2 linked regions of the Colwellia sp. M166 genome follow. The protein of the gene in region 2 interacts with the protein of the main gene of each other region in a pairwise test. Links are inferred from orthologs where the notes say so. Each region holds a gene or a part of one and is shown on either strand. Other genes may lie near its edges. The genes, in order: pheT and secD.

Region 1 (10,285 bases), 3.2 Mb from region 2 along the record:
ATCCGCGGATTTTTTAAAATAGTACGAGCAATCGCTACTCGCTGCTTTTCACCGCCAGAGAGCTTTAAACCACGCTCGCCAACAATAGTTTCCATGCCATCAGGTAGTCTAGCGACAAAATCTGATAAATGAGCCATTTTAAAAGCATTATTAACTTTTACTTCATCAGCTTTAGGTTCACCATAGTGAACATTGGCAAACAGCGTATCATTAAACAACACGGTATCTTGCGGCACAATACCAATATTTTTTCGTAAGGAATGTTGAGTAACTTGGCGAATATTTTGCCCATCAATGGTTATTTGACCACTGTCACAATCGTAAAATCTAAATAATAATTTAACTAAAGTTGATTTTCCTGAGCCGCTTTCACCAACTACAGCCACTTTTTGCCCAGACTTAATAGTGAATGATATATTTTTGATAATTGGACGTTTAACATCATAAGCAAACGACACACCTTCAAAGTTAATTTCTGCTTGAGACAAACTTAGTACATCAGCATGTTCATCATCTTCTACTTTGGGCTTCTTCAACATCAATTCAAACATCTGCTCAATATTGGCCAATGAGCCTTTGATTTCACGATAAACAAAACCTAAAAAATTCAGTGGGATAAAAAGTTGCATCATGAAAGCATTAATCAATACGAAGTCACCTAAGGTCATTTTTTCATAAGTTACTTGATAAGCAGCAAGTGCTAACATCGCCGTCATTGAGCAGGAAATAATCAGTGCTTGGCCGCCATTTAAGGCAAATAAAGATAGTCGATTCTTCATCTTTGCCTGTTCCCAGCTAGCTAATTGGTTATCATAAGCTGAGGCTTCATATGCTTCATTCGTAAAATATTTAACCGTTTCATAATTCAGTAAGCTATCAATAGCACGGGTATTACTCGATGAGTCAGCCTTATTCGCTTCACGTATAAAGCGTGTACGCCAGTCTGTCGCATAAACAGAATACCCGATATACAGCACGATAGAAGATAGCGTAATAAGCGCAAACCAAATGCCATAATTCACTAATAAAATCCCCACCACCATGACAATTTCGATCAGCGTTGGGATAATATTAAAAATCATAAAGCGCATTAAGAAATTAATGCCTGAAGTCCCGCGATCAATATCGCGTGACAAACCGCCAGTTTGGCGATTTAAATGAAAATCTAAATCTAATTTATGCAGATGCTGAAAAACTTTTAGGCCAATTCGACGAATTGCTCGTTCAGTAACACGTCCAAACAAGGTATCACGAATTTCAGCAAATATAACTATGGTGAGTCTAACGAGTCCATAAGCCCCCACTAAAGCAAACGGCACTAAGTAAACGCGGTTTTCTTGCTGAGTATCTAAAACATCAACAATATCTTTAAGAATAAAAGGTAAATAGACGCTAGCAACTTTGGTCAGTACTAGGCAAGCTAAAGCAAAAAATATACGTGCTTTAAACTCAAGTAAATAGGGAACTAATAGCTTAACAACACGCCAATTAAAGGTAGTAACTTCTTGCTCGGGCTGATGGGATGATCTGCGCATAGGGTTGATAAATTCCAATTAACGTTTAGGAAAAATACAGCGAACTTATGTCATAATATATTAACATCGATACCGTATTAGGTCTGAAAAATATTCACTTTTCATCACTGGCACCGTTAAGAAGAGCTCATTGTCTATGAACTTTTTTTGTAGTTGTGCTAACGTGAAACTATTCTTCTAATTCTGTGACTCGCTCTTATGTTTGCCTTGATTAATAATATTATCGATCGCTGTTTCTTTACTGCTATTTTCATATTGGGTGTGCAGTTACCTGAGTTTATGCAGCAATATCAGCAGCGCCTAGCAGGTCATTTGGCTGAAGCTCAATCGCAATTAAATCAATTTGAAATGATAGCCCAACAGCATTTTGATGGCAGCATAGTGACCATGATCACACGCTACAAAGACAATAGCGAAGCCGCTATTATTAGCACAGGAGAACTCATTGAACGCTTATCTTTGCGTGTTGACTACCTCGCTAACCACTTAGCACAGATAAGCCAATCCGATTATCTAGACAATGTTTATCTGTTTATTTGGCATTTAGACCGAGAAATTGCTAATGGTACTGCTGAGCACTTCTCAATGGCCATTCCGCTTGAGCTAAACGCTATTGCTACTGGTGGCACACTGGCTATTACTGCTCTGATATTAAAAGCATTAAGCATCAGCGTGGTTAAATACCCTTTCAAGAAAAAGTTAGCACAAAAAAATTAATCATGCTTTTATTGCACAGCAAAAAAGGTTGCCAAGGCAACCTTTTTATACAGTACTAATGCAAGTACAGCACTAATGCAAAACTGAACGGTTTACTTATTCGCCATTGCCGTCTTCGACGCGACTTTTAAGTTTTTGCCCAGGACGAAAGGTTACGACTTTACGTGCTGAAATTGGAATATCTTCACCGGTTTTAGGATTGCGTCCAGGACGCTCACTTTTAACTCGAAGATCGAAATTACCAAAACCAGACAACTTTACTTGCTCGCCTGTTTCTAGCGTTTCACGAATTTCTTCGAAAAACACTTCAACCATATCTTTTGCGTCGCGCTTACTCAGCCCAACTTTTTCAAATAAATGTTCTGCTACTTCTGCTTTTGTTAGCGCCATTATTTAATCCCTCAGAGATGCATTTAGTTCAGTTTTCAATGTATCAACCACTCGGTCAACTACGTCAGTGATATCCTTTTCTGCTAAGGTTTTATTATTATCTTGCAATGTCATTGCTATTGCTAAGCTCTTAAAACCAGATTCAATACCATTACCTCGGTATACATCGAACAAGTTTAGATCAACTAAATAATTTCCGCCAACCTTTTCAATAAGTTGTAGGACATTATTTGCACTTACTTGCTCTTCAACAACCACAGCTATATCACGTCTATTGGCCGGAAAGCGAGATATGTCGCGTGCTTGCGGGATGTTTTGTGTACAAATTTCAGTCAATAAAAGTTCAAAAATTAATGTTCGGCCATTTAAACCTAATTTTCTTTCTAATTCAGGATGTAAGGCACCAACGTGACCAACTAAAACACCATTTTTGTGAATGGCAGCCGTTTGGCCTGGATGTAAAGCATCAACTTCCGCCTTTGAGAAAACAAAAGCACTTTCGTTACTTGTTAGACTAAGCAAAGCTTCAACATCTGATTTAATATCGTAAAAATCAGTTGCTGCTTTTTCGATATCCCAATGTTCTTCACTACGTTGACCGCTAACAATACCCGCGATCATATTATCTTGACGAACGCCATTCTCAGCACTTTCATCAGGAATAAAACGTAAACCGGTTTCAAATAAGCGCACTCGCCCTTGTTGACGGTTTTGGTTATAGGCTACAGATTGTAATAAGCCGGTCCATAAACTGATACGCATTTCTGACATTTCAGATGAAATAGGATGTGGTAAGGTCATCGTTGCTTGACCAGGATGCAATTGCGCCTGTACTTTCGGGTCAACAAAGCTATACGTGATCGCTTCTTGGTAACCACGATTAACTAAAACATTACGTAACTTACTTACCGGTAGCTGTGCTTCTTTTTGCTCACGCATCGCTAATGTCGCTTTTGGTGAAACATTAGGAATATTGTTGTAACCAAAAATACGCGCGACTTCTTCAATTAAATCAACTTCAATACTGATATCAAAACGATACGCAGGTACAACGACTGTCCATACTTTCTCTGCATCGACACCGTCTTCAGTAACACTAAAACCTAAACGCGTTAGAATATTAGTTACTGTTGCATCATCAATATGATGGCCAATACGGCTATCTAATTTGGCACGACGTAAGGCCACTGTTTTTTCAGCTGGAACATGCTCTTCAGACATAGCTTCAACAATAGGTCCGGCTTCACCGCCAACAATTTCAAGTAATAATTGTGTCGCACGTTCCATGGCATCACGTTGTAGCTGAGGATCAATTCCACGCTCATAACGGTGTGATGCATCGGTATGTAAACCATACTGACGTGCTTTACCTAAAATAGCTAAAGGGGCAAAAAAAGCGCTTTCTAAAAAGATATCTTTAGATTCGCTAGTAACACCTGACGCTAAGCCGCCAAAAATACCGGCCATGGCCAATGCTTTTGCATCGTCAGCAATAACTAAGGTTTGGGTCGACAATGTCACTTCATTACCATCTAGCAATGTTAGTTTTTCAGCGTCATTCGCCAAACGGACATTAATGCCACCATCAATCGCAGCTAAATCAAAGGCATGCATTGGATGACCTTGCTCTAAAAGCACATAGTTCGTGACATCAACCACAGGGTCAATTGCACGTGTGCCACAACGACGCAGTTTTTCCACCATCCATAATGGGGTTTGTGCATTGATGTTAATATTTTTAATCACCCGGCCTAAATAGCGCGGACAGGCTTTTTCAGCTGATAAGGTAATCGCTACCGTATCGTCAATCGTTGGCGTAACCGCGGTGATAGTTGGCTCTGTAACGCTTAAGCTATTCAATACACCAACTTCACGAGCTAAGCCTTTAAGGCCTAAACAATCACCACGGTTAGCGGTTAAATCGACGTCGATGGTAACATCATTAAGATCAAGGTATTCTCTTACGCATTGACCAATAGGTGCATCACTGGCTAATTCCATGATGCCATCAGAATTATCAGCTAAACCGATTTCTGACTCACTACACAACATACCGTGTGAAGGTACACCGCGAAGTTTTGCTTTTTTAATTTTAAAGTCGCCCGGTAATACCGCGCCAACAGTGGCAACCGCAACTTTTAAACCTAAACGACAGTTTTTAGCACCACAAACAATATCGACTAACTCGCCGTCATTAAAATCTGGTCCTAAATTAATTTTTGTTACTTGTAATTTGTCTGCATCAGGGTGCGGACCACATTCAACCACTTCACCAATTAATACACCACTAAATTCGCCTGCAACAGGCTCAACGGCGTCTACTTCAAGACCAGCCATGGTAATTTGATGGGCTAATTCATCTGAAGATATAGCAGGATTTACCCACTCACGTAACCAAGATTCACTAAATTTCATTATATGGCTTTCCTACTTGAACTGTTTTAAGAAGCGAAGATCATTTTCAAAGAATGAACGTAAGTCATTTACGCCGTAACGTAACATGGTTAAACGTTCAACCCCCATACCGAAGGCAAAACCAGTATAAACTTCAGGATCAATGCCGACACTGCGCAGTACATTAGGATGCACCATGCCACAGCCCAATACTTCTAACCATTTGCCGTTTTTACCCATAATATCAACTTCTGCAGAAGGTTCTGTAAATGGGAAATACGATGGACGGAAGCGAATTTCTACTTCTTCTTCAAAAAAGTGATGTAAGAAGTCATGCAACACCCCTTTTAAGTGCGTAAAACTCACGTCTTTATCAACCATTAAGCCTTCCACTTGGTGGAACATTGGCGTATGCGTTTGGTCGTAGTCATTACGGTAAACTTTACCTGGCGAGATGATACGCAAAGGTGGTTGTTCTTTTTCCATGGTACGAATTTGCACACCCGAGGTTTGTGTACGTAAAACCAATTTAGGATTAAAGTAAAATGTATCGTGGTCTTGACGCGCTGGATGGTGCTCAGGAATATTCAAGGCATCAAAGTTATGAAAGTCATCCTCAACTTCAGGGCCTTGTTTCACAGAGAAACCTAAATCACCAAAAAAGCTTTCAATACGCTCAATAGTGCGCGTCACTGGATGTAAACCGCCTAATTCATCACCACGACCGGGTAATGTAACGTCAATAGATTCTGCGGCAAGTTGTTGCTTGATAACTTCGGCACGTAATAACTCACCACGCTCAGTTAGCAGCTTTTGTACCTGCTGTTTAGCGATGTTAATCACTTGACCCGCTTTGGGCTTTTCTTCTTTTGGTAACTTGCTCAGGCCTTTCATTTGTTCAGTGAACAAACCTTTTTTTCCTAAGAAGTTAACGCGAACTTGGTCAAGTTCTACAGGATCAGTTGCCGCCGCAATAGCTTGTTCTGCCTGCAATATAATATCGTCTAAATTCATGAGTTCCTCTAAAGCGTGTTCAAAGCGCCCATATTTCTTAGTATTTAACTATAGGGCATTAACATCGGCCTAATTTGGCCTTTAGCTAGACTTTTTCGATTAATAAAATGGTGAATGATTTTACACAAAAAATTACTGATAAAGTAGGGTAAATCTACGTTTTTCAACAAAAAGTTAATGTCTGTAATTTTTACTTTTATAAAACTAGGTGATTTTTCAGCTTATGATGGCTTAAATATTAATAAAATGACAAAAACCTATACCCGCTCCACTTCAAAATGCAGATTTCAGCAAGTCGATAACGGGTTAGCACCAAGGCATTGATTGAAGACGAAACCCTGGGTGGTGAAGGTAGAGCGAAGCAGGATGCCAGAGCCGAGAATAGTTATTCTATTATCGAAATCAATAACGCTGGAGATGACTCGTTATCGGCTTGCCCGCAGGGAGCTATGCTAGAAAATTAGTCCTGCGTTGCAGTACTTGATAAGTGAGAGACCATTATCGACGTATCGCGCCTTGATCAGAATGCCTAGCTTAGCGCTGAAGTTGCATCTTGAAGTGGTACGGGTATATTACGTTAAACATAAAAAAGGCTTCTATTATCGAAGCCTTTCTTTACGCAAAACACAGGTTTAAAAGATAGTATTAGCGCCTATAGGTTATAACCCACCTCATCATGCTCTATTAAATCTAAACCGGTAATTTCCTGCTCTTTTGACACCCGTAAACCTTTAGTCATAAAGCCGACTAATTTAAATAACAAATAAGAGACAACCGCGGTATAAAGAATAGTTGAACCGATACCAATTAACTGCACAGTAACTTGCCCTAACATAGTACTAATACCTTCAGCATAGCCAAAACCACTAAAGGCACCTAGCTCTGTCGAGGCAAAAACACCGGCTAATAAAGTTCCCAATATACCGCCGATACCATGGACAGGAAAAACATCTAAAGAGTCATCAATTTTAAGTTTTTGCTTAATATAAACCGTTGAGTAAAAACAAACGATACCGGCTGAAACACCAATAATTAAAGCGCCACCAGGTCCAACAAAGCCTGATGCTGGCGTAATAGTACCTAAGCCCGCAACCATACCAGTAACGGCACCTAAAACACTGGCTTTACCAAATTTTTTCCACTCAATTGCCGCCCAAGTCAATGCCCCTGCTGATGCAGACAAATGTGTCACTATCATTGCCATAGCGGCGTCACCATTAGCGGCCAAGGCACTACCACCATTAAAACCAAACCAACCAACCCAGAGCATACCCGCACCGGTTACTGTCATTGTCAGGTTATGTGGCAACATTGGCGTTCGTGGAAAACCATGGCGAGGCCCTAACACTACCGCAGCAACTAATGCAGCAACACCGGCGGTAATATGGACAACAATACCACCGGCAAAATCATATACGCCCATTTGTGCTAACCAGCCACCACCCCAAACCCAATGAGTTACGGGAGCATAAACAACGAGTAGCCATAAACCTGAAAACAGTAAAACTGCAGAAAACTTCATTCTTTCAGCATAAGCACCAATAATTAAAGCAGGCGTGATCACCGCAAAGGTCATTTGAAAAAGCACAAATAAACTTTCAGGAATATCACCAGCAAGGGTTTCTTTGGTCATTCCTACCATTAACACTTTACTGAAATCACCAATCCAAGCATTGCCTTCACCAAACGCTAAACTGTAACCCACAATGAACCATAAAATGGATGAAAGTCCAGCAATAGCAAAACATTGCATTAAAATTGATAGGATATTTTTTCGACGAACTAAGCCGCCATAAAATAAGGCTAAACCCGGTAAGGTCATTAATAGCACCAACGCGGTAGCCGTTAATATCCAAGCAGTATTAGCACCATTAAGCGCTGGCTCGGCAGCAAAACTTGGCAGAGAAAAAGTTAACGCCAACAGTGTGATTAATATTTTATTCATTTTACATTCACTATTAAAATTTTTAGGCTAAGTGTACAGAATTAAATTGCCGGTTTTCGAGTAACAGTACTTAATTAAATGGCATCATCATCTGCTTCACCGGTTCGAATACGCATAACACTTTCAATATCAGTAACAAATATTTTGCCATCACCAATTTTTCCAGTATGTGCTGAGCTAATAATGGTCTCTACAACTCGTTCAGCAAAATCATCTTTCACAGCAATTTCGAATTTAATTTTTGGCAGAAAATCAACTGAATACTCAGCACCACGATAAAGCTCAGTATGGCCCTTTTGACGACCAAAACCCTTCACCTCTGTTACTGTCATACCATCAATGCCAATTTCACTTAATGCTTCACGAACATCATCCATTTTGAAGGGTTTAATAATTGCTGTGACTAATTTCATTCGCTCACCTTTAGTGCATTTGTTATCAATTAAATTGTAAAATTCATTATTTATAATATTACTAAGCACCATTTATACCCAAAATAAAAAGAATATTAAATTCAACAACCTACACACAAATCAAGGCATTAACCAACGCAGCAAAGCACCATAACAGTGCAATTGAGCGCTAGATTAGTGCGATATTGGTGCAAGACAATCCAGTCGCATCAAAAGAGCGCAGCGATTAATAGATGATAAAAGCAGCTTACTTGAGCAGCCGCTTATAAACCAAAGAAAGCAATTTTATTACCGATATAAAAAAGCCCCGCAATAGCGAGGCTGTTTATAGTCAGTAACGGTTAGTCTTTAGTGTCTAATCAATCAGCTGATATTCAGTACGTAAAATATCAATGATCTCTTGCTTCGGGTTACTCGATAAAACAATCGCTTTTCCGGTAATTTTTTCAGCGATAGCAAGATAAGTTTCAGATAATGACATTAGCACTGCTGCAGGTAACTCATTGTCACGGGCCAATGCTTCACGTTCAATCATGCGGTCTTTATTTAATAAGATATCGGGATCTGGGAAGTGACTCAGCAATAGTTGGCGGAAACCTTCTTTCGAATTCTCAACAATATTGCCCAATCTATACTGCGCACCATCCCAAATACGTGATGAATCAGGTGTGCCCACTTCATCCATATAGATAAGTTTGTCATTGCCGTTACGGTCTTTGACATAACCAAACTCAAACTTAGTATCGACAAAAATTTGCTCCAGTTTAGCTAACGCAGCTGAGATAACATCAAAACCTTCGGTTAGTAGCTTTTCATATAAGGCAATATCGTCAATTGCTTTGAAGTTAAAAGCAGTAAAATTATCGACAATATTCTGACGAGTAATATTGACATCATCAACCGCTGGCACACCAGGAATTCCCGGTAAAATGCCTTTAGTTGACGGGGTTTGTAGCAATGTTGGTAATTTACTATCTTTTTCAAGACCATCGGCTAATTGAATACCACAAAACTCTCGTTCACCCTTAGCGTACGAACGCCACATTGAACCGGTAATATATTGACGACAAATAGCTTCAATCATTACCGGCTTAGCTTTTTGTACTATCCACACAAAAGGGTGTGGTATATCAAGAATATGACTATCAGCTAAGCCTTGCTCTTTAAATAATTTAAACCAATGATTAGAAATGGCATTTAATGCTGCGCCTTTACCTGGCACACCTTTCATGCCACCTTCACCATGCCAAATGCAATCAAAAGCTGAAATACGGTCACTGATCACCATGATGGCTAACGGTGTATCGAGTGCAACATCATAGCTTTTTTCTTTAATTAGGCGTTGGCTGTCCGCAGGGGTTAACCAATAAACAGAACGTACCTTGCCACTATGAACAGCGATATCAGTACGGATAGGCAAATCATTATTTACCGCTAAAATTTGTTCAGCAACACTCATAATAAAACCTTCAAATTAAATTTAAACTAATTGTAGCGAATATCATCTTTGCTATTTACAACAGGAAGTAAAATAGTATTCGCTAAAATTAACAGTTAACTATTTTAAACCATTAATACGAAGGAATTTAGTTTAATTTCAAGGTTAAAGATTAGTGAGTACTTTAAAACGCTGAAAGTGAACTAAAGAACAAGTAAGAATGATTAAAAAAAGAAAAGGACGCCTAGGGCGTCCTTATCTCAATACAAATATCTCAAACTTATGCTAAAGAAGCTTGTGCTTTTTCAACTAAGAATGTGAAAGCTGCTTTATCGTATACTGCGATGTCAGCTAGGATCTTACGATCGATTTCAATAGAAGCCTTTTTAAGACCATTAATGAAACGGCTGTAAGATAAACCATTTTGACGAGCTGCCGC
Region 2 (10,232 bases):
GGAAAGCCCATTGCCTTTACGGTCATAAGTAAAACCGTCTGGTGAATTTTCATCGTAAGCTAGTCCAAGCTCAAAGCTGGCAACAAAGTCTTTCGGTACCGACTTAGTGCGAATATCAATCGCGCCGCCACCAAATGCTGCCGGCATTGATGGTGAATAAGACTTTTGCACCGATAAACTTTCAATAATACTGGCGGGGAAAATATCAAGCGGTATAACATTACGGGTTAAATCAGGGCTTGGAATATTAGCGCCATTTAAACGCGCGCTTGAATAACGCTCACCTAAACCACGAACATAGATATATTTACCATCAACTAAGGTTAAACCGGTCACACGTCTTAAGGCTGATGCGGCATCGCTATCACCGGTTTTTGATATTTGCTCTGCCCCTAAAATATCAGCGACAAAGGCTTGGTTGCGACGCTCTTCAATTACCGCGGCTGCACTGCCTTGTAAGCGAGTTGCTTTGACCACAACTTCTTCCATAACGCTATTCTCGCCAGCTGCTTCTTGGGCGAACACACTTGGCATATTCGCTAACAACCCTAGCCCAACCGCGAGAGAAACTCTTTTAAGTCTGTGTTGAGTTTTCATGTTTACATCCTGCTTTCAAATCAAGTAAAAAAAAGACGCAACTGGTGCTGCGCCTTAATTTGCTTTTAAGCGTTAATTAATCTTGATCTGCGGCTGTAACAGCCGCTTCAACCCATTTGTACCAGTCAGAGCTCGTATCGTTTTCTGATACAGCACCAATGTAATTACCGGCTTGGAAAAAGCTACCTAGACCTGATAAATCATTCGCTGTGATAGTGATATCAGCTGAATCAACATCAGTAGCAAAGGCATTTGACAGCACGCTTGATGTGCTAGCAATACGCACGTTTGCAGCGCTATTATCAAACCAATCCGCTTTCGCTGTACCGGTTAATGCTGCAGGCTCTTTGCCTGAAATAAAGCTTTGCTCACCTTTGAATTCATTAACACAGGCCATCACAGAGTTTGAGAATGAAACTGAATCGGCATTAATTTCGCCATCTGATTTATGTTCGATACAGTTAGTGCCGTTAGCACCTTCTGTTTTGACAATTAATACGTTGTAGTACATAGATTTAATAGCATCATCAAACTTAAAGGCTTGTGATGGGTCATCATCTCGTACTGAGCTACCGTCAGTGGTGATAACCGTTACGTTAGCAAAAGTAGGGTTTGATGTTGGCGCTTCTGAGTACTCAGCGCCGCCGTTTTTCTCGCCGTCAGTTTCAAAACCGTTATTACCCATAAATACATCTGAACCGATAGGGAAAATTCTTTCTGCTTCAACCACTACACCATTTTCAATTACCGCAGGAATAACCACTTCTTGCTTGGTTTCAACCGTACCGTGTTTAACGAATATGTATTGACCGCTACCTTGCCAACCGGCGTCGATATCAATCGCGTCATCTTGCGTGTCAGTTACCGCAATATGGCTAATTGATGCTGCGCCACCGAAAAACTCAATGCCGTCATCAAAACCTTGGTGAATATGAATGTAATCAAACTTAGACGCTGAACCAACAGCATTTAATGTTAGTGAGTTAAGATCATCACCTTCACCGCCAGAGCGTGGACCAGAGCCAGCGTACCAAATTTTTGCAAATTCAATCGCACCACTGTTATCTGCATTATCATTGCCACCAAAGTAGCTAGTAACACCTTCGGTGGTAACATTACAGGTTGTTGCAGCACGCTGTGCGTCAGTACATTGATTGGTAATACCAAAACCATTGATGATAATACCGCCCCAATCAGCGAACTGAGCACCATTTCCAACAACATCTAAACGCTCGTAAGCATTAGCTGAAGTAAAGTTGACCGGTTTTTCTAGTGTACCTACGGCATTAATTTTTGCGCCACGGCCAATACGAATAATCGCTTCACCTGAAGTGAACGCTAAGTTAGCACCTGCTTCAACCGTTAAGGTTGGACCGTCAGTATTAACAGTACAACCGGTTGTGCTATCACAGTCTTTACCCATTAATAACGCGCCAGTAAAAACATGCACACCATCGTTAGGTAATTCAGCAAAAGTTAAGTCTGTTTCAATTTCAATATTTTTACTGGCAAATGCTGCGGGGTAATTACAGTCACGACCATCATAAGCGCCCTGTAGCTCGCCACGAATAGCACAAAGATTTGTCGTACCGGTATCAATACCGCCATCGGTATTGTTTGAGTTATTTGTACTATTATCGACACTGTTATCATTCACGGTTGGTTCAATTTTGATATCACCACCACAACCAACTAAAGCCATAGCACTTGCAATTACACTTACTTTAAATAGAGTTTTGATATTCATTACAGTTCTGCTCCGCAGATTTATTATTAAAAAATTTGCGATAATAGTACGGAGAATAAATGACAGAATTGTTGAAGTAATGTGTAGTTTTTATTTCACTAGTTTGACAAACAGATGACAGCATTAAGTTAAAAAAATCATGACATCAGCTAGAAATAAAAAACAAAAAGATAAATAAAGGACTTATATACAATAACTTAAAGAAAACCTCTAAGTTTAAAAAAGAACTATGTTAAATAAATAGCAGCCAGATAAAGCAATAATTTTATTTACATCAAAATTTAATGGTATAAAAAAACCGAGCATAGTTGCTCGGTTTTTGTGTTTATTTTAGTTAATCGGTTCGCACCGATTGACAATTGCTTAAGGCGTCATCTCTTCTTGATCAGCGCCTTCTTTTTCAATCACTTCTGGGATTAAGTCTTCTTTTGAAATACCTAATGCCAAAGCCACCGAACTAGCAACATAAACTGATGAGTAAGTACCAACAAATACACCTAATAGTAATGCGGTTGCAAAACCATGTATTAATGCGCCACCTTTAAAGAATAAAGCAGCCAATACTAATAAGGTAGTAATTGAGGTGATAATAGTACGTGAAAGCGTTTGTGTTAAAGAGATATTAATTATTTCTTCTGCACCACCAACACGCACTTTTCTAAAGTTTTCTCGAATACGATCCGAGACCACAATAGTATCGTTGAGCGAGTAACCTATTACTGCCAATATTGCCGCAAGTACGGTTAAGTCAAACTCTAACTGTAAAACAGAGAATAAACCAAGTGTTAGCAATACATCATGAAACAAGGCAAAAACAGAGCCTAAAGCGAAACGCCATTCAAAACGAAAAGCGACATAAACCAAGATACAGATCAATGCGGTTAGCATGGCTAAACCGCCCTGCTCTGCTAACTCATCACCAACACTGGCGCCAACAAACTCAATACGACGCATATCAATGGTTTCACCAGTACCGGATTGAAGAATATCAAGCACTTGGTTACCTAGCATTTCAGCCTTAACATCTTCACGTGTCGCTAAACGAATGACAACATCACGGCTTGAACCATAAAACTTAACCACAGCATCATCAAAGCCATTAGTATCCATGATTTCGCGGATTTTATTTAAATCAGCGGTTTTATCAAAACCAATCTCGATTAACGTGCCGCCAGTAAAATCTAAGCCAAAGTTAAGTTTATTCGTTGCCAAGGTAAAAACCGAGGCAAGCATCAGTACAAGACTTAACAGTAGCGCAGCCTTACGGTAACTCATGAAGGCAACAGTATTTTTTAATTGTAAAATTTGCATAATATTGAAGCCTTACTTATATAGACAGTTTATCGAGGCGTTTACCACCCCAAACAGCGTTAACAACCGTACGTGTACCGACAACCGCAGTAAACATTGAAGTAATAATACCGATTGATAACGTTATTGCGAAACCTTTGATCGGTCCGGTACCAACAGCAAATAAAATCAAAGCAGCAATTAACGTGGTGATGTTAGCATCAATGATAGTGGAAAATGCGGCATCATAACCTTGGTGAATTGACTGTTGAATAGACTTACCTTCACGTATTTCTTCACGTATACGCTCAAAAATAAGTACGTTAGCATCAACCGCCATACCCACGGTTAATACGATACCGGCCATGCCTGGTAAGGTTAAAGCCGCACCAGGGATCATTGACATAATACCAATAATCAACACTAAGTTGGCACCTAGTCCTAAGTTAGCTACTACACCAAAGGCACGATAATAAATCAACATAAATAAGAACACTAAGCCAAAACCTAGCATAATAGCTTGAAAACCTAATTGAACGTTTTCAGCGCCTAATGTTGGTCCAACCGTACGCTCTTCTACAATTTGAATTGGCGCAACTAAAGCACCCGCTCGTAGTAATAACGCTAGATTATGTGCTTCAGCTTGGCTACCGGCACCGGTAATTCTGAAGGTTTTACCTAAACGTGCTTGAATAGTCGCAACACTGATCACTTCTTCAACTTTCTCGAAGATAGTATTACCTTCAGCATCAACACGATTAGTCGGTTTGAATTCAATGAATACCGTCGCCATTGGCTTACCGATATTGCTCTTAGTACTGTTTGACATTTTGTTGCCACCAGCAGAATCTAAGGTAATATTAACTTGTGGACGACTATATTCATCAAAACTTGAACCGGCATCAACAATATGATCACCGGTAAGCATGACACGTTTTTTCAATAAAACCGGTTGACCGCTACGTTCTTTTAATAATTGCGAACTACCCGGAACACGGCCATTAAGCGCTGCCCCTAAGTCACCTTCAGTATCAACTAAACGAAACTCTATCGTTGCTGTTGCACTTAAAATTTCTTTTGCTTTTGCAGTATCTTGCACACCCGGTAACTCGATAACAATGTGCTTTTTGCCTTGACGTTGCACTAACGGTTCAGCAACACCGAGTTCATTGACACGGTTACGAATAATAGTAATGTTTTGTTGTAATGCATACTCGCGAGTTTCTTTTAACTTTTGCTCACTCATCTTAACGGATAATGTTAAGTTACTTTCATCACTAGCAAATAATAAATCACGATTTTGCTTTTCTAAAAAAGATTCTGCGTTAACTAAGTCATCAGCATTACGAAAGTGAATATTAATGGCATCATTAACTTGTTTAACTGAACGGTAACGAATATTTTCAGTGCGTAAGCCAGTACGAAAATCATCTACTAAACTTTTTTGTACCTTAACAATAGCTTCCTGCATGTTAACTTCCATCAAGAAGCTAACACCGCCACTTAAATCTAAGCCTAACTTCATTGGTGTACCGCCAATGCTTGCTAACCACTGTGGAGTTGCGGGGGTCAGGTTCAAGGCGACGGAATGTTGGTCACCCATGCTATCTTCAAGTAAATCACGCGCGCGTAACTGTTGCTCTGTATCTTTAAAACGCGCCAAAATCTGGCCGTTTTCCATTGCGATACTTGCGAAAGAAATCTTATTTTCATCTAGATGAGACTTTACTGTATCTAAAGTTGCGGCAGTTGTTTCTATGCCACGTAAACCAGAAATCTGTACCGCTGGATCTTCAGGATATAGGTTTGGCAACGCATAGATTGCACCAATAGCAACTATAAATAGCACCATCAATGTCTTCCATAATGGATATTTGTTTAACACAATATCATCCTATTTTCTTTTGAATCACTCGAATATAACGACTTAATAGTAGAGTGATGTTTATAAATTTTTCATTGTTATAGTTACTCAAAAGTGCCAATTGATAATAATACCAACCAGCACTTTTAATATAGCTATAGCTAAACCAATAAGATCTCGTTATAGAGACTTCATTGTGCCTTTTGGCAATACGGCGTTAATTGCGCCTTTTTGTACAGTAACTTCAGTACCTTCAGCAATGCTTACTACGATAAAGTCTTTTTCGTCAGAAACTTTAACAATTTTACCAACAATGCCGCCTTGTGTTAATACTTCATCACCTTTTGATAATTCAGACATTAAGCTTTTGTGCTCTTTTACACGTTTAGCTTGTGGACGATAGATCATAAAATAAAACACTAAGCCAAATACGGCTAACATAATTAACATTGATGTACCGTCAGCACCTTGAGCAGGTCCTGCAGCAGCGTGGGCTTGGCTAATAAATAAACTCATAAATTCCTCTTATTATTTTTTCTAATTAATTTTATAAAATGGTGAAGTTGAAACTGTTTTAACCTGCTTCTGCGCCAGCTAATGGCGGAACAGGTAAATCGCGTAACGCATAGAATTGTGCAACAAACTCGTCTAGTTTGCCTTGCTCTATCGCATCACGCAATCCTTTCATAACACGTTGATAAAAACGTAGGTTATGTAGGGTATTTAATTGCGAGCCTAAAATTTCATTACACTTATCTAAATGATGTAAATAAGCACGTGAATAATTTTTACAAGTGTAGCAATCACACTCTGGATCTAATGGGCCTGTGTCTGTTTTGTGACGGGCATTTCTAATTTTTATCACGCCATTGGTGACAAATAAATGTCCGTTACGCGCATTACGTGTTGGCATAACACAATCGAACATATCAATACCGCGACGAACGCCTTCAACTAAATCTTCAGGTTTGCCTACTCCCATAAGATATCGGGGTTTATTTTCGGGTATCAAGGGCGCGGTATGATCTAATATTCGAATCATATCTTCTTTAGGCTCCCCTACTGATAAGCCACCGATAGCATAGCCATCAAAGTCGATACTGGTTAAGCCATTTACCGAGACTTCACGTAAATCTTCATACATGCCGCCTTGTATAATACCAAACAACGCGTTTTTATTACCTTGATGTGCATCTTTAGAACGCTGCGCCCAACGTAATGATAGCTCCATAGAAACTTTTGACTCTTCATGGCTGGCTGGATATGGCGTACATTCATCAAATATCATCACAATATCTGAGCCTAAGCTATTCTGTACTTCCATTGAACGCTCAGGGGTTAACATAATTTTTTCACCATTGACTGGCGAGCTAAATTTAACCCCTTCTTCAGTAATTTTACGCATTTTGCCTAAACTAAAGACCTGAAAACCGCCAGAGTCAGTTAAAATTGGCTTATCCCAATTCATAAAACCATGTAAACCACCGTGTTGTTCAATGATTTCAGTGCCTGGGCGTAACATGAGATGAAAGGTATTGCCTAACAATATTTCAGCGCCGGTATCAGCAACTTCTTCAGTTTTCATGCCTTTTACTGTGCCGTAGGTTCCTACCGGCATAAATGCTGGGGTTTCTACAGTGCCGCGATCAAACGTTAAACGACCACGCCTTGCTTTACCGTCAGTGCTTAGCAATTGGTATTGCATAATTTTTTTTTCTCTACTCTGAGTATCTTTTGTCATATCTTATCCTTTGCCCACTAGCGAAACAGGCTAGTAGCTTTTCTGTTTTAGTGGCTAAGCTAAGGCCTAGTTCACTATAATTTACTACCTATGCTGTATGTTGATCTCGTTTGGTTAAAAACATCGCATCACCATAACTAAAAAATCGATATTGCTGCTCAACCGCATGTTGATAGGTATTCATAATATTTTCGTAGCCAGAAAATGCACTCACTAACATCAATAAGGTGGATTCAGAAAGATGAAAATTAGTAATGAGGGCATCAACAATTTCAAACTCATAACCGGGGGTTATAAAAATATCGGTATCACCATAAAAAGCACTAAACGGTTTATCTTGTTCTTTAGCAACTTTCGCAGCACTTTCTAATGAGCGTACAGAAGTAGTACCCACAGCAATCACTTTACCACCCTGCGCTTTGGTTTGCTTTATTTGCTCAACAACACTTGGCGGTACTTCAACATATTCAGCATGCATAATATGATCGGCAATTTCATCAACCTTAACCGGTTGAAATGTTCCGGCACCAACATGCAAAGTCACAAAAGCAAAATCAACACCTTTGGCTTTTAACTTTGCCATTAATGTATCATCAAAATGCAACCCTGCCGTAGGTGCTGCTACCGCACCTGGTTTTTCATTATATACTGTTTGATAACGCTCACGGTCGCTGTCTTCGTCAGGGCGATCGATATAAGGCGGCAATGGCATATGACCAATGTCATCTAATATTGATAACACCGGCTGTTCGCCATGAAACTCAAGTTCGAATAAAGCATCATGTCTTGCCACCATGGTAGCTGTAACTTTGCCTTCAAGCAGTATTTCACTACCGGCTTTAGGGGATTTACTACAGCGTATATGTGCTAACACTCTGCGTTCATCTAATAAACGCTCAACCAGCACTTCTAACTTACCGCCACTCGCTTTTTGACCAAACATGCGCGCTGGGATCACGCGAGTATTGTTAAAAACTAAGAGATCACCAGCTTCAACGTGATTAATAATATCAGTAAAAGTTTCATCGCGACATTCACCGCTATTACCACTAAGGGTTAATAAACGACTGGCTGAACGGTTAGCTTTCGGGTATCGAGCAATAAGCTCTTCAGGTAAGTCAAATGAGAAATCGGCTACGCGCATGATAAATAAACTAGTTTAAAGATGAAAAAACGCGTAATTTTAGTGCTGCACGGCACGAATAGCAAGCATTAACTTATAAAACAAGGCTAAGCGAATAGCGCGATTAAGCTCAGATTGCTAAGGCGGCATCACTATCATTAATAACGACTATAAGCTAAAAATAATCACTCAAAAGCAATGTTTTAACGTATGCTGAAATCAAACTTTATTGTGATACCAATTCTCTGACCTTTGTTTTCTTATTGTGTATAGAGCAGATATGTCAGGACAATACGTGCGCTTGATCAATAGCAAGCACTTGTCATGACAGCTAGCATTGACTTGCCCTATCTTAATCAGCACAATCGGCTAATAACTGACTGAAATTGGCCATAGGTAGCCCATGAAAAATCTTGCTTTTGCCATCGCTAAAACGATTATTAACGGTTTTGAGCGACACATATATCTTTACAGTGAAATTACCCAAGCAGCCAAACAGCGCTTTGAACAATATCGTTGGCATGACATTCAAACAGCAGCAAAGGCACGTACCGATTTCTATGATCAGCGTGTTGGTGAAACCTTAGACACCATCAAACAAGATTTTTTTATCACCACACTCGATGATGAGCTTTGGCAACATGTAAAAAACAGCTATATTGAATTACTGAGTTTACATCCACAACCTGAATTAGCGGAAAGCTTCTATAATTCGGTTTTTTGTCACCTTTTTGAGCGAAAGTATTATCACAATGCCTATATTTTCGTGCAATCAACCGCCACTCGTTTAGATAAACTACCAACACCCAAAATATTCACCAGCTATCACCCTGATGAACATGGGTTGTATAAAACCATTACGCTGATCATTAAGAGTCAAAACTTTTCACTGCCCTTTGCGCACTTAAAAAAAGATATCAATACTTTAATTGCCAAGTTTCGCCAACAAGCACATAAAACTCGCTACCAATTATCTGACTTGCAATTTGATATCCTCGATTCTGTTTTTTACCGTAATAAGGGCGCCTATATTATAGGGCGAGTGATCTCCCCCGCCGGCGAAACGCCATTTATTATCTCGTTGTTAAATACTGAAAAAGATGGCTTATTTATTGATGCCTTAATTACAAAAGGTGAGGATATGGCAGTGGTATTCGGCTTTGCTCGTGCCTATTTCTTCGTCGATTGTCAGCACCCACATGCCCTTGTCGACTTTCTCAACCGTTTAATCCCGCATAAAACCCGTGCTGATTTGTATTCCGCCATTGGCTTTCATAAGCAAGGTAAAACACAGTTTTATCGTGACTTTTTAAACCATCTTGATAACAGCGATGACAAACTGGAACTCGCTCCTGGCATAAAAGGTATGGTGATGTCAGTCTTTACTCTGCCATCTTACCCTTATGTTTTTAAAATTATTAAAGACAAATTTTCACCCAGTAAAAATATGACCCGAGCAGATGTAAAGGGCAAATATCGCTTAGTAAAATTACATGACCGTGTTGGCCGAATGGCTGATACCATGGAATATTCTGAGGTTGCTTTTCCTAAGCAACGCTTCTCAGTAGAGTTATTGGAAGAGCTTAATACGGTTGCGCCATCATTATTGCGCTTTGAAAATGACTTAGTGATCATTAAACACATGTACATCGAACGTAAAATGACGCCTTTGAATTTGTATTTAGCGACAGCAAGTGATGAAGAAGTTGACAATGCCATGTACGGCTACGGCAAAGCGATTAAGCAATTGATTGCCGCAGATATATTTCCTGGTGATATGTTACTGAAAAATTTTGGTGTCACTCGTCACGGTCGCGTCATTTTTTATGATTATGATGAAATCACCTATATGAATGAAGTCAATTTCCGC

What was found.
Region 1: the proteins of secD (region 2) and pheT interact in binary tests that used the Escherichia coli proteins (3 or more experiments, as listed by UniProt). The link is inferred for Colwellia sp. M166 from one-to-one orthologs.

What each region holds. Positions count from the first base shown.
Region 1 is NZ_CP040755.1:4,239,857-4,250,141, reverse strand. What follows is about bases 2,352-5,377. They hold pheT (phenylalanine--tRNA ligase subunit beta), read right to left. Parts: upstream 5,058-5,377; coding sequence 2,646-5,057; downstream 2,352-2,645. Other genes in these bases: pheS (phenylalanine--tRNA ligase subunit alpha), read right to left, coding at 5,070-5,377; FGD67_RS19170 (integration host factor subunit alpha), read right to left, coding at 2,352-2,642. In the rest of the region: FGD67_RS19180 (ABC transporter ATP-binding protein/permease), read right to left, coding at 1-1,535; FGD67_RS19175 (DUF2937 family protein), read left to right, coding at 1,734-2,252; more of FGD67_RS19170, read right to left, coding at 2,349-2,351; more of pheS, read right to left, coding at 5,378-6,050; FGD67_RS19155 (ammonium transporter), read right to left, coding at 6,703-7,995; glnK (P-II family nitrogen regulator), read right to left, coding at 8,070-8,408; FGD67_RS19145 (phosphoribosylaminoimidazolesuccinocarboxamide synthase), read right to left, coding at 8,764-9,867; rplT (50S ribosomal protein L20), read right to left, coding at 10,127-10,285.
Region 2 is NZ_CP040755.1:1,076,717-1,086,948, forward strand. What follows is about bases 3,096-6,068. They hold secD (protein translocase subunit SecD), read right to left. Parts: upstream 5,520-6,068; coding sequence 3,672-5,519; downstream 3,096-3,671. Other genes in these bases: secF (protein translocase subunit SecF), read right to left, coding at 3,096-3,655; yajC (preprotein translocase subunit YajC), read right to left, coding at 5,679-6,014. Outside these bases: FGD67_RS04915 (TonB-dependent receptor plug domain-containing protein), read right to left, coding at 1-597; FGD67_RS04920 (hypothetical protein), read right to left, coding at 674-2,344; more of secF, read right to left, coding at 2,708-3,095; tRNA guanosine(34) transglycosylase Tgt, read right to left, coding at 6,073-7,203; tRNA preQ1(34) S-adenosylmethionine ribosyltransferase-isomerase QueA, read right to left, coding at 7,328-8,383; aceK (bifunctional isocitrate dehydrogenase kinase/phosphatase), read left to right, coding at 8,766-10,232. UniProt on the Escherichia coli protein: Part of the Sec protein translocase complex. Interacts with the SecYEG preprotein conducting channel. SecDF uses the proton motive force (PMF) to complete protein translocation after the ATP-dependent function of SecA.